Regions from separate parts of the Comamonas sp. JNW genome, predicted to be linked through region 1. Evidence: riboswitches for the same ligand, from Rfam matches in the RefSeq annotation. Region 1 holds a riboswitch; each other region holds the start of a gene.
What was found. A riboswitch is a leader RNA that binds a small molecule or an ion and turns the genes downstream of it on or off. The one in region 1 is predicted to bind cobalamin.
Positions count from the first base shown of each region.

Region 2: another riboswitch for cobalamin. It lies ahead of DCO45_RS09850 (TonB-dependent receptor); the one in region 1 lies ahead of DCO45_RS16505 (ABC transporter substrate-binding protein).
Region 3: another riboswitch for cobalamin. It lies ahead of DCO45_RS10700 (TonB-dependent receptor); the one in region 1 lies ahead of DCO45_RS16505 (ABC transporter substrate-binding protein).

Region 1 covers NZ_QETI01000011.1:139,008-148,870, reverse strand. Annotated here, with positions in the region: gene DCO45_RS16510 (iron ABC transporter permease) at 1-672, opposite strand, end outside; gene DCO45_RS16505 (ABC transporter substrate-binding protein) at 697-1,719, opposite strand; cobalamin riboswitch at 1,980-2,205, opposite strand; gene DCO45_RS16500 (GNAT family N-acetyltransferase) at 2,252-2,800, shown strand; gene DCO45_RS16495 (F0F1 ATP synthase subunit epsilon) at 2,852-3,268, opposite strand; gene atpD (F0F1 ATP synthase subunit beta) at 3,340-4,743, opposite strand; gene atpG (F0F1 ATP synthase subunit gamma) at 4,778-5,650, opposite strand; gene atpA (F0F1 ATP synthase subunit alpha) at 5,669-7,228, opposite strand; gene DCO45_RS16475 (F0F1 ATP synthase subunit delta) at 7,271-7,819, opposite strand; gene DCO45_RS16470 (F0F1 ATP synthase subunit B) at 7,832-8,302, opposite strand; gene atpE (F0F1 ATP synthase subunit C) at 8,338-8,586, opposite strand; gene atpB (F0F1 ATP synthase subunit A) at 8,639-9,502, opposite strand; gene DCO45_RS16455 (ATP synthase subunit I) at 9,523-9,863, opposite strand, start outside.
Region 2 covers NZ_QETI01000005.1:189,192-199,054, reverse strand. Annotated here, with positions in the region: gene DCO45_RS09870 (hydantoinase/oxoprolinase family protein) at 1-978, shown strand, start outside; gene DCO45_RS09865 (hydantoinase B/oxoprolinase family protein) at 981-2,657, shown strand; gene DCO45_RS09860 (MFS transporter) at 2,736-4,118, shown strand; gene DCO45_RS09855 (LysR substrate-binding domain-containing protein) at 4,301-5,245, shown strand; cobalamin riboswitch at 5,342-5,613, shown strand; gene DCO45_RS09850 (TonB-dependent receptor) at 5,853-7,889, shown strand; gene DCO45_RS09845 (ABC transporter substrate-binding protein) at 7,902-9,002, shown strand; gene DCO45_RS09840 (iron ABC transporter permease) at 8,999-9,863, shown strand, end outside.
Region 3 covers NZ_QETI01000006.1:79,279-89,141, reverse strand. Annotated here, with positions in the region: gene cbiB (adenosylcobinamide-phosphate synthase CbiB) at 1-94, opposite strand, end outside; gene bluB (5,6-dimethylbenzimidazole synthase) at 91-795, opposite strand; gene cobO (cob(I)yrinic acid a,c-diamide adenosyltransferase) at 818-1,387, opposite strand; gene DCO45_RS10725 (ABC transporter ATP-binding protein) at 1,451-2,269, opposite strand; gene DCO45_RS10720 (iron ABC transporter permease) at 2,269-3,246, opposite strand; gene DCO45_RS10715 (ABC transporter substrate-binding protein) at 3,324-4,310, opposite strand; gene DCO45_RS10710 (bifunctional adenosylcobinamide kinase/adenosylcobinamide-phosphate guanylyltransferase) at 4,322-4,909, opposite strand; gene DCO45_RS10705 (cobyrinate a,c-diamide synthase) at 4,920-6,341, opposite strand; gene DCO45_RS10700 (TonB-dependent receptor) at 6,364-8,076, opposite strand; cobalamin riboswitch at 8,346-8,593, opposite strand; gene DCO45_RS10695 (hypothetical protein) at 8,631-8,846, shown strand; gene DCO45_RS10690 (cell division protein ZapA) at 8,846-9,265, shown strand; gene DCO45_RS10685 (sulfite exporter TauE/SafE family protein) at 9,715-9,863, shown strand, end outside.

The sequences.
Region 1 (9,863 bases):
CGCGATGCAGGCCGTGAGCACGGTATCGGGCCAGCGCACGCCGCTCAGGCTGCCCAGCAGCCAGAACATGATGCCCCGGGCCTGCTCGGCACTGCCCGACTTGGTGATGATGAGCGAGGTCAGCGCATTGAACAGCTGCGAGCCCGCAATGCCGGCCAGCACAATCTGGCCGCTGTTGCGCAGCCCGCCGCTGCCGGCGGCGTGGGCCAGCAGGGCGACCAGTGCAAATGCGCAGAGCGCGCCAAAAAAGGCGCCCACGGTCATCGAGATGGCGCCCGCGCCGATGCCCACGACGGTCACCAGCACTGCGCCGGTGGAGGCCCCGGCAGAGATGCCGAGCAAATAGGGTTCGGCCAGCGCATTGCGCAGCAGCGATTGCAAAATGACGCCCGAGACCGCCAGGCCCGCGCCGCAGCTGGCCGCCACCAGCGCGCGGGGCAGGCGGTAGTTCCAGACAATGCCCTGGCTGATGGGATCGATGGCGTAGTGGGCACCGGCCAGCTTGTTGGCCAGCACCTGCAGCACCAGGCTGGGCGACAGCGCCGTCTCGCCAATGGTGATGCCCAGCGCCACGCTCAGCAGCATCGCCAGTGCCGCGCCCAGGCACCAGGCGGCCCCATGCAGCGGCCTGCGCAGCGCCGATGGGCGCGCTGATGCCGTTGCCACCATCATGCAGAGCCTTGCATCAGCGGCTGATCAACGCGCGGCCGCTGGGCCGAGCTTGCGTACCGCATCGCTGATCTGCTCCATGCCATCGACCAGGCGGATCGAGCCTTGCAGCGCATCGGCATCAACAATGACGATGCGGTTGTTCTTGACCGCATCCATGTGCTGGGTGACCGGGTCCATCTTCAGAAACTCCAGCTTCTTTTGGTAGTCGTCCGCAGGGAAGCGGCGGCGGTCCATGCGGGCGATCACCAGGACCGAGGGGTTGGCCTTGGCAATCGTCTCCCAGCCCACGGTGGGCCATTCTTCGGACGAGTCGACGATATTGCGCAGGCCCAAGGTCTGCAGCATGTAGCCGGCAACGCCATTCTTACCAGCCATATACGGGTCGATGGCCAGATCGGCGCTGGAGAACCACAGCGCAGCCGAGAGGTTCGGCTGCTGCGCCGCCTGGACCTTGGCGACCGCTTTGGCCTGGCGCTCGCGCAGGTCCTTGACCAGGCGCTCGCCCTGGGGCTGCACATCAAAGAGCTGCGCCAGTTGCGTGATGCTCTTGTAGAGCGCCTGCACATCGTAGGCCGCGGTGCGGGTGCCATCGGCGCCCTTGAGGTTGTTCTTGCCTTCACAGTCGGAGGGCATCGCATAGGTGGCAATGCCCAGGTCATGGAACTGCTCGCGCGTGCCCACGACGCCGTCCTTGCCGACCATCCACTCGAACTGCGACACCACCAGTGCCGGGCGCTTGCCGATCACCGACTCGAAGCTCGGGTCGTTGTCCGCAAGGCGTGGCACCTTGTCATTGATCGCCTTGAACTGGGGCAGCACGGCGTTGAACCACAGCGAGGTGCCCACCAGCTTGTCGCCCAGACCCAGCGCATACAGCATCTCGGTGCCGGCCTGGCCGATGGTGACGACCGAGGCGGGCGCCTGCTTGAGGGACACCGCGTAGCCGCAGTTGTGCAGCTGCATCGGATAAGGGGCAGCCCAGGCGGACAGCGAGGTGAATACACAGGTAGCCAACAGGGCAGGCAGCGCAAAACGGCGAACAGGCATCGGAATCGTCTCTCCAGGTAGAGGCTGGGCATGCGGGCCGTGCGAGCCGATCCGGTGCGGGGCGCTGCCCGGTGGAGCCAGGACAGGCTTGCGCAGACGAGACGCTGCTCACCGCCCGGACACCCCGCCGGTCATGATCAAAACACACGCACATCCGCCATGAATGGGTTTGCATCACCGGTGTTTGCGATGTTCGCCTTGCAGCGCGCAAACCGGTGGCATGCCTGTTTCTCTGTGCAAACCAGGGGCTTGCCAGTGGGTTGTGAATGCATGACCTTGGCAGGTCTCCTGACTGGCCGGTCTGCGCAGACCATCGCCTTCCCGAACCGCAGTTCAGTGGCGCATGGATGGCCTGCTCGTGGCCTACAGTTGCGGGGGCAGTTCCGTTTGGGGCGCTGGCTGCCGGCTCGCGCTCCCTGGATTCCCTCATGCCCCGGCACCCTGCCGTGCGCATGTTCTTGCGAAACCAAAGTGGCTGTACTGTAGCCGATTTACAGGGCCTGCATGCTAAGCTGCAGGCCGTTTGATGGCCATGAACCACCCACCCACTACACCCAGCGCATACGGCATCCGCCGCGTTGAACATCTCGCGCCGGTGGCGGCCTTTTTGCAGGCGGCGCGCCAGACCATGTTCGGCGATCGGGTCGATACCAACACGCCGCAGGCCGACCTGCGCGACTTTGCCTCGGTCTACGCATCGCCCGGCGGCTGCATGCTGGCGGCCTGGCAGGGCGACAGCGTCATCGGCAGCATTGCCTACCGCGCCTATGACGGGCGCTTTGCCCATCTGACCGTGCCCAGTGCAGGCACCGCCGAGGTGGTGCGCCTGTATGTGGATCCGGCCTGGCGCCGGCAAGGCCTGGCTGGCGTGCTGTTCGCGCAGCTGCGTCAGCGGGCGCTGCAGCAGGGTGTGCAGCGGCTCTACCTGCACACGCATCCTTTTTTGCCAGGCGCGCAAACCTTCTGGCAGCGCCAGGGTTTTATCACCCTGCACCAGGATGCCGACCCGCTGTGGCAAACCATCCATATGCAGCAGGTGCTGCAGACGGGGCCTGCTCCGACGCATCCGGTACGGGCGTAAAAAAACCACCGCATGCGGTGGTTTTCCTGTGGCAGTTGCGCAAACAGCGGATCAGCGCTTCTTGCGGTATTTTTGCAGGGCGGCAATCTGGGCGGCCATGACGGACAGCTCGGATTGGGCCTTGGCCAGGTCAAGCTCGCCCTTGGCGTTCTTGAGGGCTTCTTCAGCCTTTTGCTTGGCTTCAACCGCTTTTTGCTCGTCCAGGTCCTTGCCGCGCACAGCGGTGTCGGACAGCACGGTCACGCAGTCGGGTTGCACTTCGAGAATGCCACCAGCCACGAAGATGAACTCTTCGCCGCCGTCGGCCTTCTCAATGCGCACCGAACCCGGCTTGATGCGGGTGATCAACGGCGTGTGGCGGGCGTAGATACCGAGTTCGCCCATTTCACCAGGCAAAGCCACAAAGCGGGCTTCGCCGGAGAAGATGGATTCTTCAGCACTGACCACATCAACGTGGAAGGTGTTCATCTTTGATCCTCAGAGTGAAAAAGAAACTAGTTTGCGAGCAGGGCTGCGTGCGGCAGCCCGTTCTGCAAAGCTTAGATCTTCTTCGCCTTCTCGATGGCTTCGTCGATCGTGCCAACCATGTAGAAGGCTTGCTCGGGCAGGTGGTCGCACTCGCCGTTGACGATCATCTTGAAGCCGCGGATGGTTTCCGACAGCGGCACGTACTTGCCTGGAGCGCCCGTGAACACTTCAGCAACGTGGAAAGGCTGCGACAGGAAACGCTGGATCTTGCGAGCGCGGGCCACGACGAGCTTGTCTTCGGGAGCCAGTTCGTCCATACCCAGAATCGCAATGATGTCGCGCAGTTCGGTGTAGCGCTGCAGGGTACCCTGCACCTGGCGGGCGACCGAGTAGTGCTCTTCACCGACCACTTGGGGGTCCAGCTGGCGGCTGGTCGACGCCAGGGGGTCCACCGCAGGGTAGATACCCAGCGAAGCAATGTCACGCGACAGCGCCACGGTGGAGTCCAAGTGGGCGAAGGTCGTTGCTGGCGATGGATCGGTGTAATCGTCCGCTGGCACGTAGACGGCCTGGATCGAGGTGATCGAGCCCACCTTGGTCGAGGTGATACGCTCTTGCAGACGGCCCATTTCTTCGGCCAGCGTAGGCTGGTAGCCCACGGCCGAAGGCATACGGCCCAGCAGTGCGGACACTTCGGTACCGGCCAGCGTGTAGCGGTAGATGTTGTCCACGAAGAACAGCACGTCCTTGCCTTCGTCACGGAACGCTTCAGCCATGGTCAGGCCGGTCAGCGCCACGCGCAGACGGTTTCCTGGTGGCTCGTTCATCTGGCCGTACACCATGGCAACCTTCGAGTCGTTGAGCGACTCCTGGTTCACCACACCGGCGTCCGACATTTCGTGGTAGAAGTCGTTACCTTCACGGGTACGCTCACCCACGCCAGCGAACACGGACAGACCGCTGTGCGCCTTGGCGATGTTGTTGATGAGCTCCATCATGTTCACGGTCTTGCCCACACCGGCACCACCGAACAGACCGACCTTACCGCCCTTGGCGAACGGGCACACCAGGTCAATCACCTTGATGCCGGTTTCCAGCAGTTCCTGTGCAGGGGCCAGCTCGTCATAAGCGGGCGCCTTGCGGTGGATGGAAGCGGTCAAGGTCTGGTCCACAGGACCGCGTTCGTCGATGGGGTTACCCAGCACGTCCATGATGCGGCCAAGGGTTGCCTTGCCCACGGGCACGGTGATCGCCTTGCCGGTGTTGGTGACCATCAGGCCACGCTTGATACCGTCCGACGAGCCCAGCGCAATGGTACGCACCACGCCGTCGCCCAGCTGCTGCTGCACTTCCAGCGTCAGGGCAGTGCCTTCGAGCTTCAGTGCGTCATACACGTTAGGCACGCTGCCGTGGGGGAACTCAACGTCCACCACCGCACCGATACATTGAACAATCTTGCCTTGTACTTGAGCCATTTGTTGCTCCAATATTGATTTCAGTCGAGCTGTATTACACAGCCGCGGCGCCTGCGACGATTTCCGACAACTCGGTCGTAATCGCAGCCTGACGCGTCTTGTTGTAGATCAGCTTCAACTCGTTGATGACGTTGCCGGCGTTGTCGGTAGCGGCCTTCATGGCCACCATGCGCGCAGACTGCTCGGAAGCCATGTTGTCTGCAACGGCCGAATAGATCAGCGATTCCGCATAACGCACGAGCAGCTCGTCGATCACACTTTGCGCATCGGGCTCGTAGATGTAGTCCCAGCCGTGGGATGCAGCCGGTGCCGAGCCCTGGATCGCTTCTTGCGACAGGGGCAGCAACTGCTCCACAACCGAGTCCTGCTTCATCGTATTGATGAACTTGGTGTAGCACAAATAGACCGCGCTCAGCTTGCCCTCAGCGTACTGGTCGAGCAAAACCTTGGCCGGGCCGATCAGCGCATCCAGATGCGGCGTATCGCCCAAGGCGGTAGCGTTGGCCACCACCTTGACACCCACGCGCGTCAGAAAGCCCAGACCCTTGCTGCCAATGGCCACGGCTTCCGTGCTGACACCCGCAGATTGCAGTTCCTTGAGCTTGTTCGTCACGGCACGCAGCACATTGGTGTTCATGCCGCCGCACAGGCCCTTGTCAGTCGTCACCACGATCACACCCACCTTCTTGACGTCATTCGACACCATGAAGGGGTGGACATATTCGGGGTTTGCCTGGCTCAGGTGAGCTGCAATTGCGCGAATCTTCTCGCTGTATGGACGGGCTGCCTGCATCCGCTCCTGCGCCTTGCGCATTTTGGATGCGGCAACCATTTCCATGGCCTTGGTGATCTTCTTGGTGTTTTCCACCGATTTGATCTTGCCGCGTATTTCCTTGCCTGCTGCCATGATGACTCCTCGACCGGATTAAGCGAAGGACTTCTTGAATGCAGTGATCGCTGCAGTCAGTTCAGCTTCGTCCTTGCCTTCCTTGTCGAAAGCCTTCTTCTCGTTCAGACGGTCCACCAAGGCGCCGTAGCTGGTCTTGAGGAACTGGTGCAGACCCGATTCAAAAGGCAGGACCTTCTTGACTTCGATGTCGTCCATGAAACCCTTGTTCACGGCAAACAGCGAAGCGGCCATCAGAGCGACGGGCAGAGGGCTGTACTGGGCTTGCTTGAGCAGCTCGGTCACGCGGGCACCGCGGTCGAGTTGCTTGCGGGTTGCATCGTCCAGGTCAGAAGCGAACTGCGCGAAAGCAGCCAGTTCACGGTACTGCGCCAGGTCGGTACGGATACCGCCGGACAGGCCCTTGATCAGCTTGGTCTGAGCGGAACCACCCACGCGGGACACCGAGATACCGGCGTTGATAGCGGGACGGATACCGGCGTTGAACAGGCTGGTTTCCAGGAAGATCTGGCCGTCGGTGATCGAGATCACGTTGGTAGGCACGAAGGCCGACACGTCACCGGCTTGGGTTTCGATGATGGGCAGAGCCGTCAGCGAACCCGTCTTACCCTTGACTTCACCCTTGGTGAAGGCTTCCACGTAGTCCGCGTTCACGCGGGCTGCGCGCTCGAGCAGGCGGCTGTGGAGATAGAACACGTCGCCAGGGAACGCTTCGCGGCCTGGTGGACGGCGCAGCAGCAGCGACACTTGGCGGTAAGCGACGGCTTGCTTGGACAGGTCGTCATACACGATCAGGGCGTCTTGGCCACGGTCGCGGAAGTACTCACCCATCGTGCAACCCGAGTAGGCCGACACGTACTGCATGGCAGCGGATTCAGAAGCGGTAGCGGCCACGACGATGGTGTATTCCATCGCGCCAGCTTGCTCCAGCGCACGCACCACGTTCTTGACCGACGAAGCCTTCTGACCAATGGCCACGTACACGCAGGTAACGCCTTGGCCCTTTTGGTTGATGATGGCGTCGATCGCGACAGCGGTCTTACCGGTCTGGCGGTCACCAATGATCAGCTCGCGCTGGCCACGGCCCACGGGCACCATCGCGTCGATGGACTTGATACCCGATTGCAGGGGCTGGTCCACGGATTGACGGGCGATAACACCAGGCGCAACCTTTTCGATCACGTCGGTCATCTTGGCGTTGATAGGACCCTTGCCGTCGATAGGCTGGCCCAGTGCGTTCACCACGCGACCGACCAGTTCCGGGCCCACGGGCACTTCCAGAATACGGCCGGTGCACTTGACGATGTCGCCTTCCGAGATATGGGTGTACTCACCCAGAATCACGGCGCCAACCGAGTCACGCTCCAGGTTCAGAGCCAGACCGAAGGAAGGTTGACCATCGGCGGTGGCTGGGAATTCCAGCATTTCGCCGGCCATCACATCGGACAGGCCGTGCACGCGCACGATACCGTCGGTCACCGACACCACCGTACCTTGGTTACGGATATCGGAATTGCCTGACAGACCCTCAATGCGGCTCTTGATCAGTTCAGAAATTTCTGCGGGATTGAGTTGCATTACTCACTCCTTTTCATGGTTTAGCCGAATCCTCGAACTGCTTTAAGCAGTGAGGGTTGCTTTCATTTGTTCCAGACGGGCCTTGACCGAGGTGTCAAGCACCTCGTCACCCACCACAACGCGAACGCCGCCAATCAGCGACTCGTCCACGGTGGTGCTCAGATTCAGTGGGCGGCCAAAGCGTTTTTCCAGCACGGTGCCCAGCGCATTCAATGCGGAGTCATCCATGGGGAAGGCGCTGTACACCAGCGCATCGGACGAACCGTTGTTACGGTTCACCAGCGCGCGAAATTGCGAGGCCACTTCAGGCAGCGCATCCAGACGGCGGTTTTCCACCACCGTGCGCAGGAAGTTGCGCGCCAGGTCTGACAAGGCCCAACCGCGTGCCAGCGTCACACCGGCCATCACATCGATCACCTGTTCGTTGGTGACGTTGGGATTGTCGGCCAGCAGGCGCATTTCCGGATCGGCGGCAATCGCCGCCAGTTCGTCCGTCCAAGACAGGGCATCGTTCAGGCCAACACTCTTTTCAGTGCAGGCCTTGAACAAGGCTTCAGCGTAAGGACGGGCAATGGTGGCGAGTTCTGCCATTTCGTTGCTTCCTTACAGCTCAGTCTTCAGGCGATTGAGCAAATCACTGTGTACCGCAGGATTGACTTCCTTGCGGAGAATCTGCTCAGCACCCTTGACAGCCAAAGCAGCAACTTGCTCGCGCAGCGATTCGCGCGCCTGGATCACTTGCTGCTCGGCATCTGCACGAGCGGCGGCAATGATCTTGTTGCCTTCTTCGGTAGCACGGGCCTTGGCCTCTTCTACGATTGCTTGGGCACGACGGTCTGCGTCCGCGATACGCGACGCTGTCTCATTGCGGGTTGCGGAAAGTTCTTCCTCAACGCGCTTGTTCACAGCTGTCAACTCGGACTTTGCCTTATCGGCAGCAGCAAGACCATCGGCGATTTTCTTTGCTCGCTCATCCAACGCCTTGGCAATAGGTGGCCACACGAATTTCATCGTGAAGAGCACCAGAATCAAGAAGACAATGGCCTGAACGAACAGGGTCGCGTTAATACTCACGGCAACACCTTTCTATCTACGGCGTTGATCGGAGCTTAGGCCAGTTGGAACGGGTTGGCGAAAGCGAACAGCAGAGCGATAGCAACACCGATCAGGAATGCAGCGTCGATCAGACCAGCCAAGATGAACATCTTGGTTTGCAGTTCGTTGATCAGCTCAGGCTGACGTGCCGACGATTCCAGGAACTTGCCGCCCATCAGAGCAATACCGATCGAAGCGCCAATAGCGCCCAGACCAACAATCAGACCACAAGCCAGAGCGACGAGACCGAGAACGTTTTCCATGATGACTCCTGAGAAAAAAAAGAAAGGTTAAGAGAAAAAGGAAAGGGAACAGTTAGTGAGCTTCATGTGCCTGGCCGAGGTAAATCAGCGTCAGCATCATGAAAATGAAGGCCTGCAGAGTAATCACCAGAATGTGGAAGATCGCCCAGATCGTGCCTGCAATGATGTGCCCCACGGGGAGCAACACACCAGAGAGCGACATAGCGGCTGCGCCACCCATCAGGGCAATCAGCATGAACACCAACTCACCAGCGTACATGTTGCCGAACAGTCGCATACCGTGCGACACCGTCTTGGCAACGTATTCAATAATCTGCATCAGCAGGTTGACGATGCCGAGAATCACGGCAAAGACAGGATTCTTGCTGGTACCAAAAGGTGCGGACACCAGTTCGTGCGCCCAGCCGCCCAGACCCTTGATCTTGACGCTGTAGTACAGGCACAGGATCAGCACGGCCGTTGACAGACCCAGGGTGGTCGACAGATCGGCGGTAGGCACGACACGCAGATAGGCGTGGTGGTCACCGGTAGCGCCTTGCCACAGCAGGGGCAGCAGGTCGACCGGCAGCATATCCATCGCGTTCATCAGGAAAATCCAGACGAAGACGGTGAGCGCCAGAGGAGCGATGAACTTGCGCGATTGGGCGTTGTGGATATTGGCCTTGGCCTGGTTATCCACCATCTCGACCAGCATCTCGACTGCTGCCTGGAAACGACCAGGCACGCCGGAGGTGGCCGTGCGCGCGGCCAGCCACATCACAAAGATGCCCAGCACGCCCAGGATCACGCTCACTGAGATCGAATCAAGGTTGACCACCGAGAAATCGATGATCGACTTTTGCTTGATATTCTGAAGATGCTGCAAGTGGTGAACGATGTATTCACTTGCAGTGGGTGCATTCGCTTCTGCGGCCATCGGACAACTCTTCTTCTCAATTACAAAATTTTTGCAGATCTGGTCAGCAGCCAAAGCGCCAACCAGTACGTCTTCATCACTACAACCAGACCCAACACCAGCGCCAACCAGTTGAGTCCCGGCACCACCAGGGGCGCCAGCAGTAGCAGCACCACGGTCAGCACCAATTTTGCGATCTCCAAACCAAAGAACCGGACCATCGCAAGATTCTCTTGCCCAGCCCCCAGATGCAGCCGCAATCCACGTGCAAAAAAGGCAGCAGGAATCACCACCGCCGCCGCACCGTATGCCACCGACCACATCCATCCGGCCCGCTGCGTCACCAGACCCACCAACACGGTGAGCACCACCCCGACAACCA
Region 2 (9,863 bases), on a different contig from region 1:
CCGACGGTGACCGATGCCGACTTGCTGCTGCATAAGCTCGACCCGGCACGCTTTGCCGGCGGCAGCATGCGGCTGAACATGCCTGCCGCGCAAGACGCGATGGCAACCCATGTCGGCCAGGCGCAAGGCCTGGACGCGGTGCGTGCGGCCTATGCCGTGGCCGAAGTGGTGGACGAGAACATGGCCAATGCCGCGCGCATGCATGCCGTGGAGTCCGGCCAGGACCTGGAGGCCTACACGATGATCGCCTACGGCGGCGCTGCGCCGCTGCATGCCGTGCGGCTGTGCGAAAAGCTGGGCATCCATCGCCTGCTGATCCCGACGGGCGCCGGCGTGGGCTCGGCCATCGGCTTTTTGCGCGCGCCCTTTGCCTATGAGTCGCTGCGCAGCTCGGTGATACGCATGAGCCAGTTCGATGGCGAGGCCGTCAATGCCATGCTGCGCGAGATGGAGGTGGAGGTGAGCGCCTTTTTGCACGACACCGGCTACGACGGCGAGACCGTCAAGGAGCTGCGTGCCTTTATGCGCTACTGCGGCCAGGGCTGGGAGATCCCTGTGTCGGTGCCGGTGCAGCACTTTGGAGCGGACAGCGTGCCCGCCCTGAACGCGGCCTTTGTGCAGAACTATGTGGCCTTGTTTGGCCACGCGATCGACGGGCTCGACATCGAGGTGGTGAGTTGGGCACTGTCCTTGCGTTCCAAGACCTTGCCGCCGGCCAAGGCCGCGCTGCAGCGGGGCGGCACGCCCCAAAAGGGTGCCGGTACGGTGCTGGACCGCCGCGAGGTGTTTGACGGCAAACAGGGACAGTTCTATGCCTGCGATATCTATGAGCGCCTGGGCCTGCCCCGGGGCCAGGCCGTGCCCGGCCCGGTGGTGATTGTGGAGAAGGAAACCTCGACCTATGTGAGCCCCGGATTCAAGGTGGTGCTGCAGGCAGATGACTGCATGCTGGTCGAGCGCATGGACAGCGGAGTGTGATCATGGCAAACAATACAGACGTTCATTACCAAATCATGTGGAACCGCCTTATCTCGGTGGTCGAAGAGCAGGCGGTCACCTTGATTCGCACCGCCTTTTGCACCAGCGTGCGGGAGGCGGGGGACTTGTCGGCCGGCGTGTTCGACAAGCAAGGCCGCATGATGGCCCAGGCCGTGACCGGCACCCCAGGTCACGTGAACTCGATGGCCGAGTCGGTCGCGCATTTCGCCAAACGCTTTGAGCGCAACACGCTGCAAGATGGCGATGTGCTGGTCACCAACGACCCCTGGCTGGGCACCGGCCACCTGCACGACATCACCGTCGTCACCCCAGTCTTCTATGGCCGCGATGGCCACAGCGCCCATATCGGTTACTTTGCCGCCACCGCCCATGTGGTGGACATCGGCGGGCGCGGCTTTGGCCCGGACGGCAGCGATGTCTACGAGGAGGGCCTGTGCATTCCGCCGATGAAGTTCTTCCGCGCCGGCGCACTCAATGAGGACCTGATCGAGATCCTGCGCAACAACGTGCGCGAGCGCGACCAGGTGATTGGCGACTTCCATTCGCTGGCCGTCTGCAATGCCACGGGCATGCGCCGCTTGAAGGGCATGCTCGACGAGTTCGGGCTCCATGACCTGGAAGACCTGGCCGGCTTTATCTTTGCCAACAGCCAGCGCGCCACCCGCGAGCGCATTGCCGCCTTGCCCGACGGCACGCAGCGCTACGCGATGACCGTGGACGGATACGAGAAGCCCATCGAGCTGGTCGTGGCCGTGGAGATTGCGGCCGACAAGCTGCGAGCCGACTTCACCGGCACCTCGGATCCCAGCCGCTACGGCATCAATGTGCCGCTGACCTACACCAAGGCCTATGCCTCCTATGCGCTCAAATGCGCGATTGCGCCGGAGATCCCCAACAACTGGGGCTCGCTGGAGCCCTTTGAGATCAGCGCGCCCGAGGACTGCATCCTCAATGCCCACCGCCCGCGCCCGGTGTCGGTGCGCCATGTCATCGGCCACCTGATCCCCGATGTGGTGCTCGGCGCGCTGCAACCCATTTGCCAGGGCGAGATTCCGGCCGAAGGGGCCAGCTCGCTGTGGAACCTGCAGATGCGCTTCAAGGGCATCAGCCCGGCCACGCGCAACCAGCAGCACGAGATCCTGATGTTCAACACCGGCGGCACCGGCGCGCGCCCCTCGAGCGATGGCCTCAGCGCCACCGCCTTCCCCAGTGGCGTGCAGGCCATGTCGGTCGAGGTGACCGAGAGCATCGGCCCCATCATCATCTGGCGCAAGGAGCTGCGGCCCAACTCGGGCGGCGCCGGCCGCTGGCGGGGCGGCCTGGGCCAGCGCATCGAGGTGGGCTCGGCAGAAGGCTTTGAGTTTGACCTGAACGCCATGTTTGACCGCGTGCATTTTGCAGCGCGCGGCCACAACGGCGGCCAAAGCGGCGCACTGGGCAAGGTGTCGCTGGACGACGGCACCGCCTTGCGCGGCAAGGGCAAGCAGCAGATCCCGGCTGGGCGCCGATTGATTTTGGACTTGCCCGGCGGTGGCGGCAACGGCGATGCGGCGCTGCGCCCCACCGCGCTGGTGCAGCGCGATGTGGCTTATGGCTATATCAGCGCCGAACAAGCCAAAACCGATTACGCCCAGGCCACGCCGCTGCCCCCGGCCTGATCGCGTGCCCAAGTCCAGCGGCATAGCCGCTGGTCCTTTCCCATATTTCTCCCCCTGCAGGACACCAAGGACTTCCCGATGCGCACCCACAATCCCATGGCAGATGGCTTTGCCGCCCCAAGTGCAAGCCTTTCGGACTGGTCATCCCCCCATGCGGCGGCGGCGCCGCGCGCGGTGCAGTCCAAGGAGCTCAACCGCATAGTGCTGGCCTCGGTGGTGGGCAGCTTTGTCGAGTGGTTCGAGTTCTCGGTCTACGGCTACCTGGCAGCGGTGCTGGGCAAGGTGTTCTTTGCCACCAGCTCGCCCACCATGCAGATCACCGCATCCTGGGCGGCCTTTGCGATTGCGTTTTTTGCCCGGCCCATTGGCGGCATCTTCTTTGGCTCGCTGGGCGACAAGTACGGCAGAAAGCGGGTGCTGACCATCACCATCATCATGATGGCGATCTCCACCTTTTTGATTGGCGTGCTGCCCGGCTATGCGAGCATCGGCATTGCCGCGCCGCTGCTCCTGATCGTGCTGCGCCTGATGCAGGGGCTGTCGGCCGGTGGCGAGGCCAGTGGCGCGGCCATCTTTGTGGCCGAGTACTGCCGCGACCGCAACCGCACCTTGCTCACCAGCTGGGTTGAGGTGGGCTGCATGGCGGGCTTTTTCTTCGGTGCCTCGGTCTCGGCCATTCTGACGATGTTCTTCAGCGCCGAGCAGATCCTGGACTGGGCCTGGCGCATTCCGTTTCTGATTGCGCTGCCGCTGGGCGCCATTGGCCTCTATATCCGCAAGTACCTGGAAGAGACCCCCACCTTCATGGCCATGAAGCAGCAGCATGACGCACTGGCCCAGGCGAGCTGGAAGGTGCTGTTTGCCACGCACAAGAAAGAGCTGTTCCAGTCCGCTGGCATCATCATCGTGACCAATGTCACCTTGTTCACCGTCGTCACCTATATCCCGACCTACTTTGTCAGCGCGCTGCATGTCGATGTGGCCACCGGCCTCAAGCTCTCGCTGGGCCCGCAGCTTTTTTTGGTGGTGATGATTCCCATCATGGGCCTGCTGGCCGACAAGCTCAGTCGCAAGACGATGATGATCGCTGCGAGCCTGGCGATTGCGGTATTGGCCGTGCCTTGCTTTCACCTGCTGCTCGAAGGCAGCACCGCCGCCAAGATCTCGTCCTTGATGGTGCTCAACTTCTGTCTGGCCATGCTGCTGGGCAGCATCTACTCGATCATCCCTTCGATGTTCCACACCAGCGTGCGCTTCAAGGGCATGGCGCTGAGCTACAACGTGGCTGTGGCGATGTTTGCCGGCACCGCGCCGATGATCAACTCCTGGTTGATTGCCCGCACCGGCAACCCGGTCGTGCCTGCCTACTACCTCATTGGCGCGGCAATCATTGGCCTCATCGCCCTGGTCAGCAGCCGGGACCGCACCGGTCTGCCGATGCATGGTGATCCGGTCCAGTAAGGCCATGCGCTGCTGAGCGCTGCGCCAGCCCGAACGCATCCCTTCTGGATGCGTTTTTTTATGCATCAGCGGGGCAGGGCGCAGCAGGCAAGAGCGGTGGCATGCCGGCCCGCTGGGCGCCGGGCTGCGACCTATAATCATCGCCAGCCCGGGCTCTGCCTCTCCTGGCCTGGCGCTCCTCCATGAAATACAAGCTCCCGCCCCTGCAGCCACTGCGCGTGTTCGAGTCCGTCTACCGCCATGGCTCGATCCGCAAGGCGGCCGACGAGCTGTGCCTGACGCCACAGGCCGCCAGCCAGCAACTCAAGCAATTGGAAAGTGCGCTGGATGTGCAACTGTTCGAGCGCGGCGCGCGGGGCCTGGCGGCCAGCGCCGAGGCGCAGACCTTGTACCACTATGTGGAGCAGGGGCTCGATGCACTGAGCCAGGGGCTGGAAGCCGTGCGCTCCCACCACAAGGCTGCGCAGTTCCATATCCAGGTCAGCCCATACTTTGCAACCCAGTACCTGATCCGCTCGCTGCCCTCGTTCACCAAGGATTACCCGGAGCTCGATCTGCGCATCTCCATCGGTGTGGAGCTGCCTTCGTTCGATAGCGGCGATCTGGATGCAGCCATTGTCTGGGGCTACGGCGGTGTGGACCACCTCGATGAAACGCCGCTGCTCGAAGACCTCAAGGTGATCGTGGCTGCGCCGCAGCTGCTGGCCGAGCACCCGGTGGAGACAGCGCAGGATTTGCCGCACCACCGGCTGATATCGCCGCTGACGCACAACAGTCTGTGGCAGGACATTTATGCGATGCTGGGCCTGGAGCCCGGCGGCAAGCATGTCAGCCCCATGCTGCTGCACACGCACGATGCGATGCTGCAAGCCGTTCTCAGCGGGCAGGGCGTGGGCCTACTGTCCTATGTCGATGCGCTCAGCTATATCCACAGCGGCAAGCTGCTCGCACCCTTTGGGGCGGAGCTGCTGCGACAACTGCCGATGGACAGAACGCCCAAGTTCCACCTCTACACCCGCCGGGGCGGGGGAGAGCGCCCAATCCAGGCCAGCTTTCGGCAGTGGCTGCTGGGCCAGCTGCGCAGCACTGACTTCATCGGCTATGCGACGCGGCTGCCGCAGGGCTGATACAGCCACTGGGGCATGCGCTGTATCGCCCAGCTGACACAGGCCATGGCCAAAAGGCACTGCCCGGGCTTGCGGCTGGTACACTGGCTGCGCTTTGAAAAAAGCCTATCTACAGGTGCTCGCATGCGAGTGAAACGGGAACAAGGTCGGGAGTGCGCTCCCCCAAGCCTTGGCTGCCCCCGCAACGGTAGACAGGAAACGTAGCCGATGCGGCCCGCTCCCACGCGGGCCCAGTCACTGGGGTTGAGAGAGTGTCCACGCCTGCCAGGCAATAAGACACCCGCACCCTGGGAAGACCGGCTACCGGGTCAGCGCCTGCGCTGCACCGCCTGTAAGCCCGGAGACCGGCCTGTTCCTAGTCGCAGTGCGCGCTGTGCCTCTGGCCAGCACGTGCTCTCTCAACTGTCTGCGGGGTGTGGACGGCGGTTCTTCGCGCGACCCCGTCTTGGGGGGTGACCGCGTGCAGTGCAGCCCCCGCATCAGGCAGTTAGCGCCTTTTGTTGAAATGACTGCAGTTCCTTTTCCGAAAAACCGGCTCCTGGCCGCCCAGCGGCTCTCTTCCTCCTTGCGCCTGGTTGGCAGCTCCTGTGTTCTGTGTTTGCCCGCCTTGGGCATCACAGTAGCCCATGCCCAAGAAGCCTCACTGCCTGAAGTGGTGGTGAGCGACCAGCGCAGCGAGCCCAATGCGCTCCAGCTGCCGTCGACCTCGGCGAGCAAGCTGGCCGTGCCGCTGCAGGACCTGCCCGCCAGTGTCAGCTCGGTCTCGGCCGTGCAGGTGCAAGAGCGTGCCGACTACGAGGTGGTCGATGCCGTGGGCCGCAGCGTGGGCCTGAGTGCCAATGGCACGCCTGGCAATGGCGGGCTGTCGTTCTCCAGCCGGGGCTTTACCGGTGTGAACTCGGTCGGCGTGGCCGAAGACGGGCTGAGCCTGGGGGTTGCAGCCGGCACCGTGGCCTATCCCAATTCCAGCTGGGGCTATGAGCGCTTTGATGTGCTGCGCGGCCCCGCATCGCTGATGTACGGCAGCGGCACCATGGGCGCCACGGTGAACGCGGTGCGCAAGGAACCCAGCCGCAGTACATCGACCGAATTGCTGCTGGGCGCTGGCTCCCACGGCACCGCCCGCGCGGGCCTGGGCAGCACCGGCGCGCTGAGCGACAGCCTGAGCTACCGCCTGGATGTTTACGGCGATCGCACCGATGGCGAGCGCCAACTGGGCAACAGCGACAGCAAGAAGATCATGAGCGCCATCCGCTGGCAGGCGAGCAGCGATCTGCGCCTGGACCTGACGGCCGATGTCAGCGACCAAAGGCCCGAGCGCTACTTTGGCACCCCGGTGGTCGATGGCAAGCCGGTGGCGGCGCTGGGCGACCGCAATTTCAACTTTCTCGACAGCGACATCCACTACAAGGACCAGCGCTACAAATTGAGGGCCGAGTGGAATGTGAGCGAGGCGCTGGTGCTGCGCAACGAGACCTACCATATGAAGGCCGACCGCCACTGGAAGAACATCGAAGGCTATGACTACGATGCCAGCACGCGCACGGTTCACCGCTACGACTACCTGGAGATCGGCCACGACCTGGAGCAAAGCGGCAACCGCTTAGGCGCCGTTTTCAAGCCCGGCCAGCATGAGATAGCGATGGGCTGGGATGTGTCGCAGGCCAAGTTCACCGCGCTCAACAGCTCGCCCTATACCGGTGAATCCGATGTGCCGCTGACCGGTGGCACCAGTGGCTACTGGGACAGCCCAGACCCTTACAAGCCGCGCATGACCTCGCGCATCCGCCAAAACGCCTTCTACCTGGAAGACGCCTGGAAGCTGGGCGAGCAGTGGCTGCTGATGGCCGGCCTGCGCCGCGACCTCTATGATTTTGACCGCATGGATTTGCTCAGCCAAGCCCGCTTTGACAAGACCTTGGGCGGCACCTCCTGGCGCCTGGGCCTCACGCACAAGCTGGGCCAGCACACCAGCATGTATGCGCAAGTCAGCACAGGCCATGACCCGGTCAACAGCCTGCTGTCGCTGACCCAGTCGCAAACCGGCTTTAGCTTGAGCAAAGGCCGCCAGGTGGAAGTGGGCATCAAGCAGCAGCTGCCCAATGGCCAGGGCGAATGGACTCTGGCGGTCTTCGATATCCGCAAGAAAGACATCATCACCCGCGATCCGGACCGCCCCGCGCTGTCGATCCAGGGCGGCAAGCAGTCGTCCAAGGGGATCGAGCTGGCAGGCAGCTGGCGGGCGACCAAGGCCTGGCGCTTCGAGGGCAACCTGGGCTATGCGGATGCCCAGTTCGACGAGCTGCTCGAAGGCGCCACAGCCATTGACCGCGCTGGCAACCAGCCGGCCAATGTGCCGCGCTACACGGCCAATGCCTGGGCCCATTACCAGACGGGCGATTGGCGCGCATCGCTGGGTCTGCGCCATGTTGCCAGCCGCTACACCAGCAACGCCAATACCGCGCAGCTCCCCGCCTACACGGTGGCCGATGCGGTGCTGGGCTGGAACCTGAACCGCACAACCACCTTGAACCTGGTGGGCCGCAATCTGGCCAACAAACGCTATGCTGCATCGTCCTACGGCTCGCAATGGCTGATGGGCAATGGCCGCAGTTTTGAGCTGATGGCCCATCTGCGTTTCTGAGCAAGGTAGAGCATGACCACAAGCGCTTCCCGGCAAACCCTGCGTGCCCTGGCGGCAGCTGCTTCCCTGATGCTGACCGGCTGCGACGGGCCAGCGGGCCAGCAGCCGCCCAGCCGCCCCAGCCAGGCGGCGGCCATCCCCATGGCCGAAGCGGCAGCAGTGCCCGCAGGCCTGCGGGCTGCGCCGTTGGAGATCGATGTCTGCGGCCAGCCCCAGCGCTATGACCGGGTGCCCCAGCGCGCCATCACGCACGATGTGAACATCACCGAGATGTTCCTGTTTCTGGGCCTGGGCCCCAAGCTGGTGGGCTACTCGGGCATACCGTCGCGCAAGGAAATCAGCCCCGAGCTGATGACCCAGCTCGCCCAGGTGCCCAAGCTGTCGTCGCAGGACATGAACCTGGAAAACATGCTCGAGGCACGTGCTGACTTTGTGTTTGGCGGCTGGAGCTATGGCTTTCGCCCCGGCGGGGTCACGCCCGAGCTGCTGGCCCAGCATGGCGTAGCCAGCTATGTGCTGTCCGAGTCCTGCATCCACGTGCAAAAGCGCGAGCGTGTGGCGCTGGGCGATACCTTGGCAGACCTGCGCAATGTGGCGCGTATCTTTGCTATCGAAGCCCAGGCGCAAGGGCAGATTGACAAATTGCAGGCCTCGATCGACCAGCTGGCCGTGCAGATGCAGGGCAATACGCACAGGCCGCGCGTCTTTGTGTTTGACAGCGGCGAGAAGATACCCACGACCGTGGGCGGTTTTGGCATGCCCCAGGCCATGCTCGATGCCGCAGGCGGCAGCAATATCTTTGCCGACATCGCCAGCAACTGGCCCAAGGGCAACTGGGAGGATGTGATCACCCGCGACCCGGAATGGATCGTCATCATCGACTATGGCCAGCCCAGCGCCCAGGGCAAGATCGATTTTCTGCGCGCCAAGCCTGAGCTGGCTGGGGTGTCTGCGATCCGCGAGCAGCGCTTTTTTGTCATCAGCTATGCCGAAGCCACGCCAGGCCCGCGCAATGTGCATGTGGCCCAGCGCCTGGCTGCCGCCTTGCACCCGGATCGCCGTATCACCGTGGACTCCGTTCCCTGGCTGCCTGCAGCGGAGCCCAAGCCGTGAGCCATGCGCCGGGCTGCGACGGCCTGCATGAACGCCAGCGGCGCGCGCCCTGGTCCTTGGCGCTGTGCCTGCTGCTGCTCTTGGCCCTGCTGCTGGCCAGCGGCCTGGCCGCCATCACCTGGGGCTCGGCATCGCTGCACGCGTCAACGGTGTGGTCGGTCATCTGGCAGCAGCTGCTGGGCGGCGGGTGGCAGCCAGATGCTGGGCAGGGCGGCATCAGCCAGCAGCACTACCAGATTGTCTGGATGGTGCGCATGCCCCGGGTGCTGCTCGCGGCGCTCGTCGGCGCCGGCCTGGCCGTCGTGGGCGTGGTGATGCAGGCGATGGTGCGCAACCCGCTGGCCGACCCCTACATGCTGGGCGTGTCCTCGGGGGCATCGGTGGGGGCCGTTTCGGTACTGGCCTATGGCAGCCTGGCGGTGGCTGGCCTTTATGCGATCACCGCAGGCGCCTTTATCGGTGCACTGCTGGCTACCGCGCTGGTCTATGCGCTGGCCCAGCAACAAGGGCGCCTGCATGCGACCCGGCTGATCCTGAGCGGCGTGGCCATCGGCTACATGCTGATGGGGGTCACGAGCCTCATCACGTTGACGGCCGGCCAGCGCGAGCTGGCCAATGCCTTGCTGACCTGGACCTTGGGCAGCCTGGCCGCAACGCAGTGGAGCGCCCTGGGCCTGCCCGCAGCCGTGCTGGGCCTGGGCCTGCTGTGGCTGCTGCTCTGCGCCCGCCAGCTCAATGCCTTGCTGATCGGCGACGAGGGCGCGGCCACCTTGGGACTGAACACTGCCAGCCTGCGCTTGCAGTTGTTCGTCGTGGTGTCGCTGCTGACGGGCACCATGGTGGCGGTGAGTGGCGCCATCG
Region 3 (9,863 bases), on a different contig from region 1:
GCACGGCAGGGCCAGCATCCGCCAAGGCCTGGACCAGTTGCAGCAGCGGGCTGCCACCGGCCAGTGCCAGCGACCACAGGCCGCCATCGCTCATGGCTGCGTCCCTTGGTTTGGCTGCCAGCACCCGTCCATCAGCATGTCCTGCAAGGGCGCGCGGCTGGCCCAGCGCTCTTGCTGCAGCATGGGCTCGGCATAAAAGGCCTCTACAGGGCCCAGGCACAACACGGCCAACGGATGCGCACCTGCGGGCATGGCCAGCAGCTGCGCCAGCGCCTGGGGTTCGAACAGCGATACCCAGCCCATCCCCAGCCCCTCGGCACGCGCCGCCAGCCACAGGTTCTGGATCGCGCAGGCGGTGCTGGCCACATCCATCTCGGGCAAGGTGCGGCGGCCAAACACATGGGCTTCGCGCCCCGGCGGCATGGCCACCACCAGCACCTCGGCCGCCTGCAGCACACCCTGCACCTTGAGCTGCATAAAGTCGGCCTCGCGCGCACCCAAGGCTTGGGCGGTGCGCAGCCGCTCCTCTTCAACCAGCGCATGGATGCGGCCGCGCATCTGCGCATCGCGCACCCGGATAAAGCGCCAGGGCTGCATAAAGCCAACGCTGGGCGCATGGTGCGCCGCCCGCAGCAGGCGCAGCAGGACGGCATCGTCCACCTGGCCGCCGGCAAAGTGGCGCATGTCGCGCCGCTCATGGATGGCGCGGTAGACGGCTGCGCGCTCAGCCTCGCTGAAGGCCGTGGCGGCAATCGTGGGGGCGCTGATGGGGGCGTGGGAGTTGATATCGCTCATGCCAGCAATCGGCTGCGGGGCCTCAGTCTTCAATGCCGCGCTGCGCCGGAATGCCGGCCTTGAACGCATGCTTGATCATCGTCATCTCGGTGACCGTGTCGGCCGCATCGATGATCTCCTGCGGGCAGCGCCGGCCGGTGATGCAGACATGCACCTCCTTGGGGCGCGCGGCCAGGGTGTCCAGCACCTCTTGCAAGGGCAGCCAGCCGTAGATCAGCGGGTAGGTGACCTCATCGAGCACCACCAGGAAATACTCACCCGAGAGGATGGCTGCCTTGGCCTTTTCCCAGCCTTCGCGCGCCAGCTGGCCGCTGTGCTCCAGATCGCGGCTCTTCCAGCTGAAGCCATCGCCCAGGCCTTCGACCGGCAGGCCCACCTGCTCAGACAGGCGGTGCTCGCCAAAACGCGCGGTCGGCACCTTCATGAACTGGTAGACCTTCACGGCCTTGCCCCGGCCCGTGGCGCGGAACGCCAGGCCAAAGGCCGCCGTGGTCTTGCCCTTGCCATCGCCGGTGTTGACGATCACCAGGCCACGGCGCTCGCCCTCGGGCTTTTCATAAGGCTTTTCGCTGGGTGGCGTTTCAATCTGCATCGGAAGTCTTTCGTTGAGTCGTTGTGTCTTTGGAAACGGGGCCAGGCCCGGCTTCACAGGGATTCAGCGCAGGCGCTCAGGGGCTTGCACTACAGTGGCGGTGCGCGGCAAGGCTATCCAGACGCCATCAATCGCTCGCACCTGGATGCGGTGGTCAAACACCGCCTCCAGTGCGGCATGCGTGGCCGGGTCGTCGCAGCGGCCCTGGTGCAGCACCCGGCCGGCCTGCAGCACCAGCATATGGTCGGCCAGCAGCGCCACTGATATCTCGTGGAGCACGCTGACCACGGTGATGCCCTGGGCGGTCAAGGCCCGCATGCTGTCCACCCAGTCGGTCTGGTGCGGTGGGTCCAGGTTGGCCAGCGGCTCATCCATCAGCAGTACCTGGGCTTGCACGGCCATGGCCCGGGCCAGCAGCACGCGCTGGCGCTCGCCGCCCGAGAGTTCGGCCACCGGCCGGTGGCGCCAGTCCCAGGCATGGGCTGCGCGCAGGCATTGCTCCACCACCGCATGGTCTTCGCGGCTGGGCGCTGCAAACCAGGGCTGGTGCGGCAGGCGGCCCAGCATGGCCACATCCATCACCGTCAGCTCTTGCGTCACCACCTCGCCCTGGCCCAGCCAGGCCAGCGCCTGGGCGCGCTGCTTGCGCGGCCAGCGCTGCAAATCCTTGCCCAGCAGTGCTACCTCGCCCTGCAGCTGTGCCGCCGGCCACAAACCGCCCAGCACCTTGAGCAGGCTGGATTTGCCCGCGCCATTGGGGCCGACAATGCTGGTCCAGCGGCCTTGGGCAAACTGGGCATTGACGCCTTGCAGAATCGGCCTTGCATGCACAGCGGCGTGGATATTGGTGGCGCTCAGCGCAGCAGAGTTCGGAGTTTGCATCACAGCCCCCCTGCCGACCGGGTGCTGCGGTGCATGCGCCAGAGCAGGTAAGTGCCGCCCAGCGCGGCGGTCAGCACGCCCACCGGCAGCTCCTGCGGGGCCACCAGCCAGCGCGCCAAGATATCGGCGGCCAGCAGCAGCACGCCACCCATCGCGGCAGCCAGCACGGTGCTGCGGCCATGGCCCACCTGCACCAGGCTGCGCACCAAGTGCGGGGCGGCCAGGCCGACAAAGGCGATCAGGCCAGTCTGCGCCACCGAGGTTCCGGTGGCCAGGGCCAGCACGGCCACCAGGCCATAGCGCAACGGGGCCAGTGGCAAGCCCAGGCTGGCGGCCGTCGCCTCGCCCAGGGTCAGGCCATCGAGCAGGCGGGCGCAGCACCAGGTGGCCAGCACGCAGACCAGCAGCACGCCGGCCATCAGCGCGCAGCCCTCCCAGCCGACAAAGGCCGAGGTGCCCAGGGTAAAGGCCTGCATCGCCTGCAGAATATCGGGGTGGCGCAGCTCCAGCAGATCACGCATGGCGCCCAGCACCACACCGACGATCACGCCGGCCAGCAACAGGCGCAAGGTGTTTTGCACATTGCGCGCCAGCACCACCGTCAGCGCCACCGCGCAGGCGGCACCCACAAAGGCCATGCCGGTCATGCCCAGGCGGTAGAGCAGATTCAGGCTGGTGACGGACGAGCCCAGCAGCACCAGGCCCAATGCGCTGCCCAGCGAGGCGCCAGACGCACTGCCCAGCAAATAGGGATCGGCCAGCGGGTTGCGAAACAGGCCCTGAGCGACAGCCCCCGCCAGGCCCAGCAGGCCACCAGCCAGCCAGGCGCCCAGCGAGCGCGGCAGGCGGATATCGACGACGATCTGCCAGGAAGTCGGGTCGTCGCGCATGCGCAACACGCTCTCCCAACCGGTGCTACCGACGCTGGCGCCGACAAGCAGCAGCAAGGCGCTGAGCACCAGCAGCACCAGCGCCAGCCAGGCACTGCGGCGCAGGCCGGGCGCCGCCTCGCGCTGCGCTGCGGATGCGGGTGCTGAGGTGGGAAAAGCAGCCATCAGCGCGCCACCGCAGCCTTGCCCGGTGCCTTGTCGGCCAGGCAGCGCGCCATCAGCGCCGCCGCCTGGGCCATGCGCGGGCCTGGGCGCACGATCGCATACGACTCTTCATCCGTAAACACACAGACCCGCCCGGCCTTGACGGCCTGGAGGTTGTGCCAGCCCGGGTAGCTGGTGGCAGCCTGCATGCTGCGGTTGCCCAGCATGATCACATCCGGCTGGGCGCGCAGCAAAAACTCGGGACTCAGCCGGGGGAAGGGGCCCAGCTCAGCGGGCACGACATTGTCCACGCCCAGTTGGGTCAGGGTCTCGCCAATAAAGGACTGGGGGCCGGCCGCATAAGGGCCGCGGCTCACCTCAAAGTAGACCCGGGTATGGCGCGTGCGCTCGGGCAGGTCGCGCACCACCGCATCAATGCCCGATTCCAGCGCGTGCCAGACCCGGTCAGCGCCCTGCGCCTGGGGCACGCCCAGGAGCTGGCCCAGGGTGCCCAGCACGCGGTGGATATCGGCCTTGGACTTCACATCGAGCGCCACCACCTTCAGGCCCAGCGCCTGCAAGCGCTCTGCTGCCTTGGAGGCATCGGACAGCAGCACCACATCGGGCTTGAGCGCCACCACGGATTCAACGCTCGGGTCCAGACCGCCGCCCACCACCGGTAGTTTCTTGACCGAGGCGGGCCAGTCCGAATAGCGGTCCACCCCCACCAGGCGCTCACACAGTCCCAGCGCGCAGGTGCTCTCGGTGAGCGACGGCAGAAGACTCACGATGCGCTGCGGTGGTTGCGCCAGCTGGACCTTGCGGCCCCGGTCGTCGACGATGGCCACGGGAGCAACCAGGTCCTGGTCTTTCCAGACCGGCGCATTGGCAAAGGGTTGCAGGCGCAGTTCATCGACGCTGGCGGACGGCGCAGCTTGGGCCATCGGCAACGCGAGCATCAGCGCCACACGGGCCAGTGCCTGCCGCAAAAGGGGTCGGGGAGCCATCAACAAGGCCATCATTTCATCTGCAGCGGCAAGCCCGCTGCCATCAGTTGCACGCGGTTGCAGGCCGCTGCCGCTTGCTGGTTGAGCAGACCCAGCGCATCGACAAAGGCGCGCACCTCGCGGCCCATCGGAATGACACCCAGGCCAATCTCATTGCTGACCAAAATGACAGGCCCCGGTGCGGCCTGCAGGGCAGCGACAAAGGCATCGCACTGTACCTGCCAGGCTTGCGCAGGTGAAAGCGCTGGAGGCTCCATCGGCATCAACCAGTTGGTGAGCCACAGGGTCAGGCAGTCGACCACCAGCAGGTGTTCGGGCCGGCTGCTCGCCAGCAGCTGCTGGGCGACGTCGCGCGGCGCCTCCACGGTGGCCAGTTGCGGCACGCGGGCGCGGCGGTCACGCTGGTGGCGCGCAATGCGCTCGTGCATCTCGGCGTCATACGCGGTGCCGGTGGCGACCAGGCTGGCGCTGCGGCCGGCATCGGCCTGCAGCCAGGCGCGCGCCAGCAGCTCGGCCTGGCGTGATTTGCCCGATTTCTGCCCGCCCAGCAGCAAGAGCTTCAGCGGCGCTCCATCAACGTGGAAAAGAGAGTCATCCATGCCGCGCATCTTAGGCGTTCAACGCCTCACGGTGCCAGGCCTGCGGATCGACCACCGGCATGTCCACCCCCAGCAAGGCCGCTACGGCCTGCGGGCACGAGGGAAACCAGGCATGGAAATAGCTCGCATGGATGCTGCCCTGCTGGTAGACGGCTTCGCCCTTGCCGCTCTCGGCCGCCTGGCCCGGGCGGCTGCTGCGCGCCACTTCCAGGGCCTCACTCTGCAGCTTGGAATAGTGAAAGGTATGGCCGCGCAGCATGCCCCAGGGCGTCAGCAGCTGCTGCATGCCCAGACCCGCCAGGCGCTGGTGCATCACGGCCTGCGCTGGCAGCAAGCCCCACAAGCTGTGCCAGCGGCTGTCCAGGTCGGTCAGGCCCTCGGCCAGTGCCACCATGCCGCCGCATTCGGCCCAGACGGGCTTGCGCTGTTCCAGGTGCGCCTGCAGATCCAGCTGCAAGCCGGCATTGGCCTTGAGCGCGGGCAGGTGCAGCTCCGGGTAGCCGCCAGGCAGCCACAGCGCATCGCAGGCGGGCAGGCGGTCGCCTGCGATCGGCGAGAAAAAGGCCAGCTCGGCGCCCATGGCCTGCAGGCATTCCAGATTGGCGGTGTAGATAAAGCTGAAAGCGGCATCGCGGGCGACGGCAATGCGGCGCCCGGCCAGCCAGGCGGGCACCGGGGCGGCAACAGCAGGCGCGGTAAAGGCCACCGTCCAGCGCTGCTGCCACTCTTGCCAGCTCAGCTGGCCCAGCGGCGTTAGCGCCAGCACGTCGGCGGCGGCATCCAGGCGCTCGGCAGCGTCGTGCAGCTCATGGGCTGCCACCAGGCCCAGGTGGCGCTCGGGCAGCAGGTTGGCGCGCGGTTTCGCAGCATCGAGGCTCACCTGGTGCATCGCGCCCAGCCACAGTGCCGGGTCGCGCAGGCCGCTGCGCAGCAGCTCACCATGGTGGGCAGTGGCCACGCGGTTGGCCAGCACACCGGCCAGCTGCAGGCCTGGGTCATAGTGCTGCAGGCCATGGGCAATGGCGCCAAAGGTAGCGGCCATGGCCGATGCATCGACCACCACCACAGCGGAGATGCCCAGCGACTTGGCCAGCTCGGCCGCGCTGTTGGCACCATCGAACAGGCCCATCACGCCTTCGATCAGCAGCACATCGTTGCTTTGCGCGGCCTGAAACAGGCGTGCGCGCACATCCACTTCACCGTTCATCCAGCGATCCAGCGCATGCACGGGCTGGCCGCTGGCCAGGCGCAGCCACTGCGGATCGAGAAAATCCGGGCCGCATTTGAACACCTGGACCCGCCGGCCCTGGCGGGCATGCAGGCGCGCCAAGGCTGCCGTCACCGTGGTCTTGCCCTGGCCCGATGCGGGCGCCGCAATCAGCAGTGCCACGCAAGCGGCCGTTGGGCGGTCCTGAACCGTCGTCTCTGTCATGGCTGGCTTATCCCCTCTGCGCTCAGCGCGGCATCCACTTCACACCCACATACACGCTGCGACCTTCGGTGGCATAGGTGCGTGCGGTCTGGTAGCGCTTGTCGGCCAGGTTGTTGATACGGGCGATCAGGTTCACATCCTTGGCCACCTCGGTCTGCGCCGACAGGTTGAACAAGGTGTAGCCGCCCAGCACATTGGTGTTGGCGGCATTGTCAAAGCGCTTGGCGCTGGTCTGCAGGTCGGCCGCCCAGGTCCAACCGGCTGCACGCGTCTCGGCGCCCAGGGTGGCATAGCGCTTGGCGCGGCGCGCCAGCAGCTTGTCGTTTTCGGTATCGCGCGGGTTCTGGAAGTCGACCGAACCATGCAGGTTGAACGCGCCCAGCTTGGTCGTGGCCGCCAAGGTAATGCCTTCCAGGCGTGCCTTGCCCACATTGGCATAGCAGCCGAATTCGCTGTCGCAACTGCCGGGCGACGAGAAGTTGATCAGGTTGGTGACCCGGTTGCGGTAGGCCGTGGCCGAGAAGCTGTCGGCACCCTGCGCCCAGCGCAGGCCCAGCTCGGCATTGCGGCTTTTCTCGGGCTGCAGCGATGCGTCGCCGTATTCGCTAAAGCGCTGGTAGAGCGTGGGCGCGCGAAAGGCCGTGCCCACTGTCGCGGTGGCGCGCCAGTTGGTTGCAAAGGCATAGCCATAGGCAGCGCTGCCGGTGGTCTTGCCGCCGAACTCGCTGTCGTCATCCCGGCGCAGGTTCAGCTGCACCGTGTGCGGGCCGGTGTTCAGGCCATAGCCCAGCGCCAGCGCATTCTGGTGGCGGTCGCGGTCAATGCCGCCATTCGTCAGCGCGTCGTCACGCCGCTCCAGTGCGGCCGTCAAGGTGTGGACGCCCAGGCGCCAGGTATTTTGGAACAGGTAGTTATGCAGGCGCGTGTCCGTCTGGTAGGGCGAGGGCCGGGTCTCGTAATAGTCGCGCGACTGGCTGAACTGCAGCTTGGTGCTGTAGTGCTCGGTCCACTGCGCCTGCCAGTTCAGGCCCAGCGCATACATCTTGTTCAGGCTGCGGTCGTCCTCGGTCAGGCTGCTGTCATAGCCCGAGTTCACATCGCTGGCCAGCAAGGTGGCTTCGAGCCGGTGCTGGCCGTTGAGCTGGTAGCCCAGGCGGCCGCTGACCGCATTGCTGCGGTAGTCGTCCTTGTCTGGGTTGGCGGTGGCCACGGTGCGGGCATTGAAGCCATCGGTCTGCGAGCGGTTCAGACCCAGCGCGTAATCCCAGCCGTCGGCGCCGCCGGAGATACCGGCCTCGGCCGTGAACGTGCCCCGGTTGCCAAAGCCCAGGCCGACATAGGGCTGGGGCGTGCCCTCACCTTTCTTGGTGAAGATCTGCACTACGCCGCCCATCGCGTCCGAGCCGTAGACGGCAGCGGCCGGGCCGCGCAGCACTTCGATGCGATCGATCAGCGCCAGCGGAATCGATTGCCAGGAGGCGCCGCCGGTCGATTGCGAATCCATGCGCACGCCATCAACATAGACAGCGGTAAAGCGCGAATCGGCGCCGCGCATGAACACGCTGGTCGTCGTGCCCGGCCCGCCGTTGCGCGAAATCTGGATGCCCGGCACGCGCGCGAGCACATCGGCCACGCTGCCCGGGCCCTGGCGCTCGATGGTCTGCGCATCGATGATGGACATGTCGGCCACCAGATCGGACAGCGGCTGCTCGATGCGGTTGGCGGTTACCACCATCTCTTGCAGGTTCTTACCCTCTGTTTCCTGGGCGGCTGTAGCCTGCTGCGCCTGAGCTTGCAGCGCCAACAGGGGCAACGCCGCTGCGATGGCCAAGGCCAAAAAACGGGGGGTATGGAGGGTGCCCGAGCGGGGCGCAAGCGCGGGACGCGCGCAGGGGCGTGTCGAAAAAGCAGAGGAAAACATGCACTGAGTTGGTGATGAACCACCCCGCGCCAGCCTCCCCGCCGGCAATGGGGAACACGGAAGCCGCGGCAAGGCCTCAGCCACGCGCCTCCACTATTGTTGGCCGGTATCCGGGCTGGCGATGACACAGCACACGCCTTCCCAAACACTTGTTCAAGGTATTCAGTGGCATAGTGGTGGCTGTGGATGGCGCAAAAGCCAACCATCGCTTACCGTTGCGGGGGCAGCGCAGGTTGCGCAAGGCTTGTAGGGCACAAGCAGCGCTCCTGCTTCCCGTTGAACTGCCCCCATGTGAACCACTGGGGCGAGCACCAACGGGTACAATTTTAGCGTTAAACCCATTGCGCACTTAAGAAGACTGTCTCTCTATGGCCACTACGCCTTCTATGGATCTGATGCTTGAGCGGGTGGAGGCACTGCTGAGCCGTCATGAGGCTTTGCAACGCGCCCACGCCCAATTGCAAGAGCAAGTCACCACCCTGACCCAGGAGCGCGACTCCCTCCAATCGCGCCTGACAGCGGCCCGCGCCCGCGTGGATGCACTGATCGAACGCCTGCCCAAGACCTTTGACCAGGACGAATGATGAAACAGCTGGAAGTACACATCATGCAGCAAAGCTATATGCTGGGCTGCCCCGAAGGCCAGGAAGCACGTCTGCTGGCTGCCGTCAAGCATGTCGATGAGGCCATGAGCGGCATCCGCGACGCGGGCAAGATCCGTGGCCGCGAGCGCATCGCTGTGCTGGCGGCCCTCAATGTCGCTTTTGACCTGCTTGATTTGCAAGTGCAAAACAGCCAGCTCAGCCAGACCGCAGACGCCCTGCAGGCGCAAGCTGCTGCGCAGTCTGCCGCGATGGTTGAGGTCCAGGCCCAGACCGCCCCTGGGGACCAGGCGAGCCTGGACTGGGATGCGCCCCGTGTGCAGTCGGTGATGCAACGGCTGGACGCGGCGCTGGCGCCGGCCCCCGCGCAACCGGCCGACACCCTGGGCACCAGCGCTTGAGGCACTGCCGCGAGCAGGCGCCAACACCAGATTGCCGCGCCATGCAATGCCTGGCTGCAAAATATCACGCCACCCATTGCTCAATCTGGCTAACCAGCTATCTTTTTTGACCAATCCAGGCACATTGAATTGCAGTTTTGGTGGGTGCGGCAGGCGCGAGCGATTACAATGAAAGCGTTCGCAGCCCTGCTGGACTTTATAGTTCCTTGAACCAATGCTCTACGAGCACGGGCTTGGTACATTACCTATTGAGCGTGATCGTCTCGCGTCAGATGAACCCAACGATAGGTTGCCCTCGCCCACCTGAACCCCCGGTTCAGGATGACGGTCCAGTGGATCCGCTGCGAACACCTGATTTTTTCGGGCAGGCTCCGCCCAACCTGTCTTCTCCTCTCCGCGACAGCGGGGTTTCAGGCCACCTGTTTCAGGTGGCCTTTTTACTGCGCGCCATGACTGATCCTCTTGTTTTGCTGCCGCTGTCGTTTCTGGGCCTGATCGGCGGTTTTCTGGCGGGCCTGCTGGGCATTGGCGGCGGCATGGTGCTGGTGCCCTTCATCACCTACATCCTGGGCACCCAGGGCGTGGCGCCGGAGCTGGC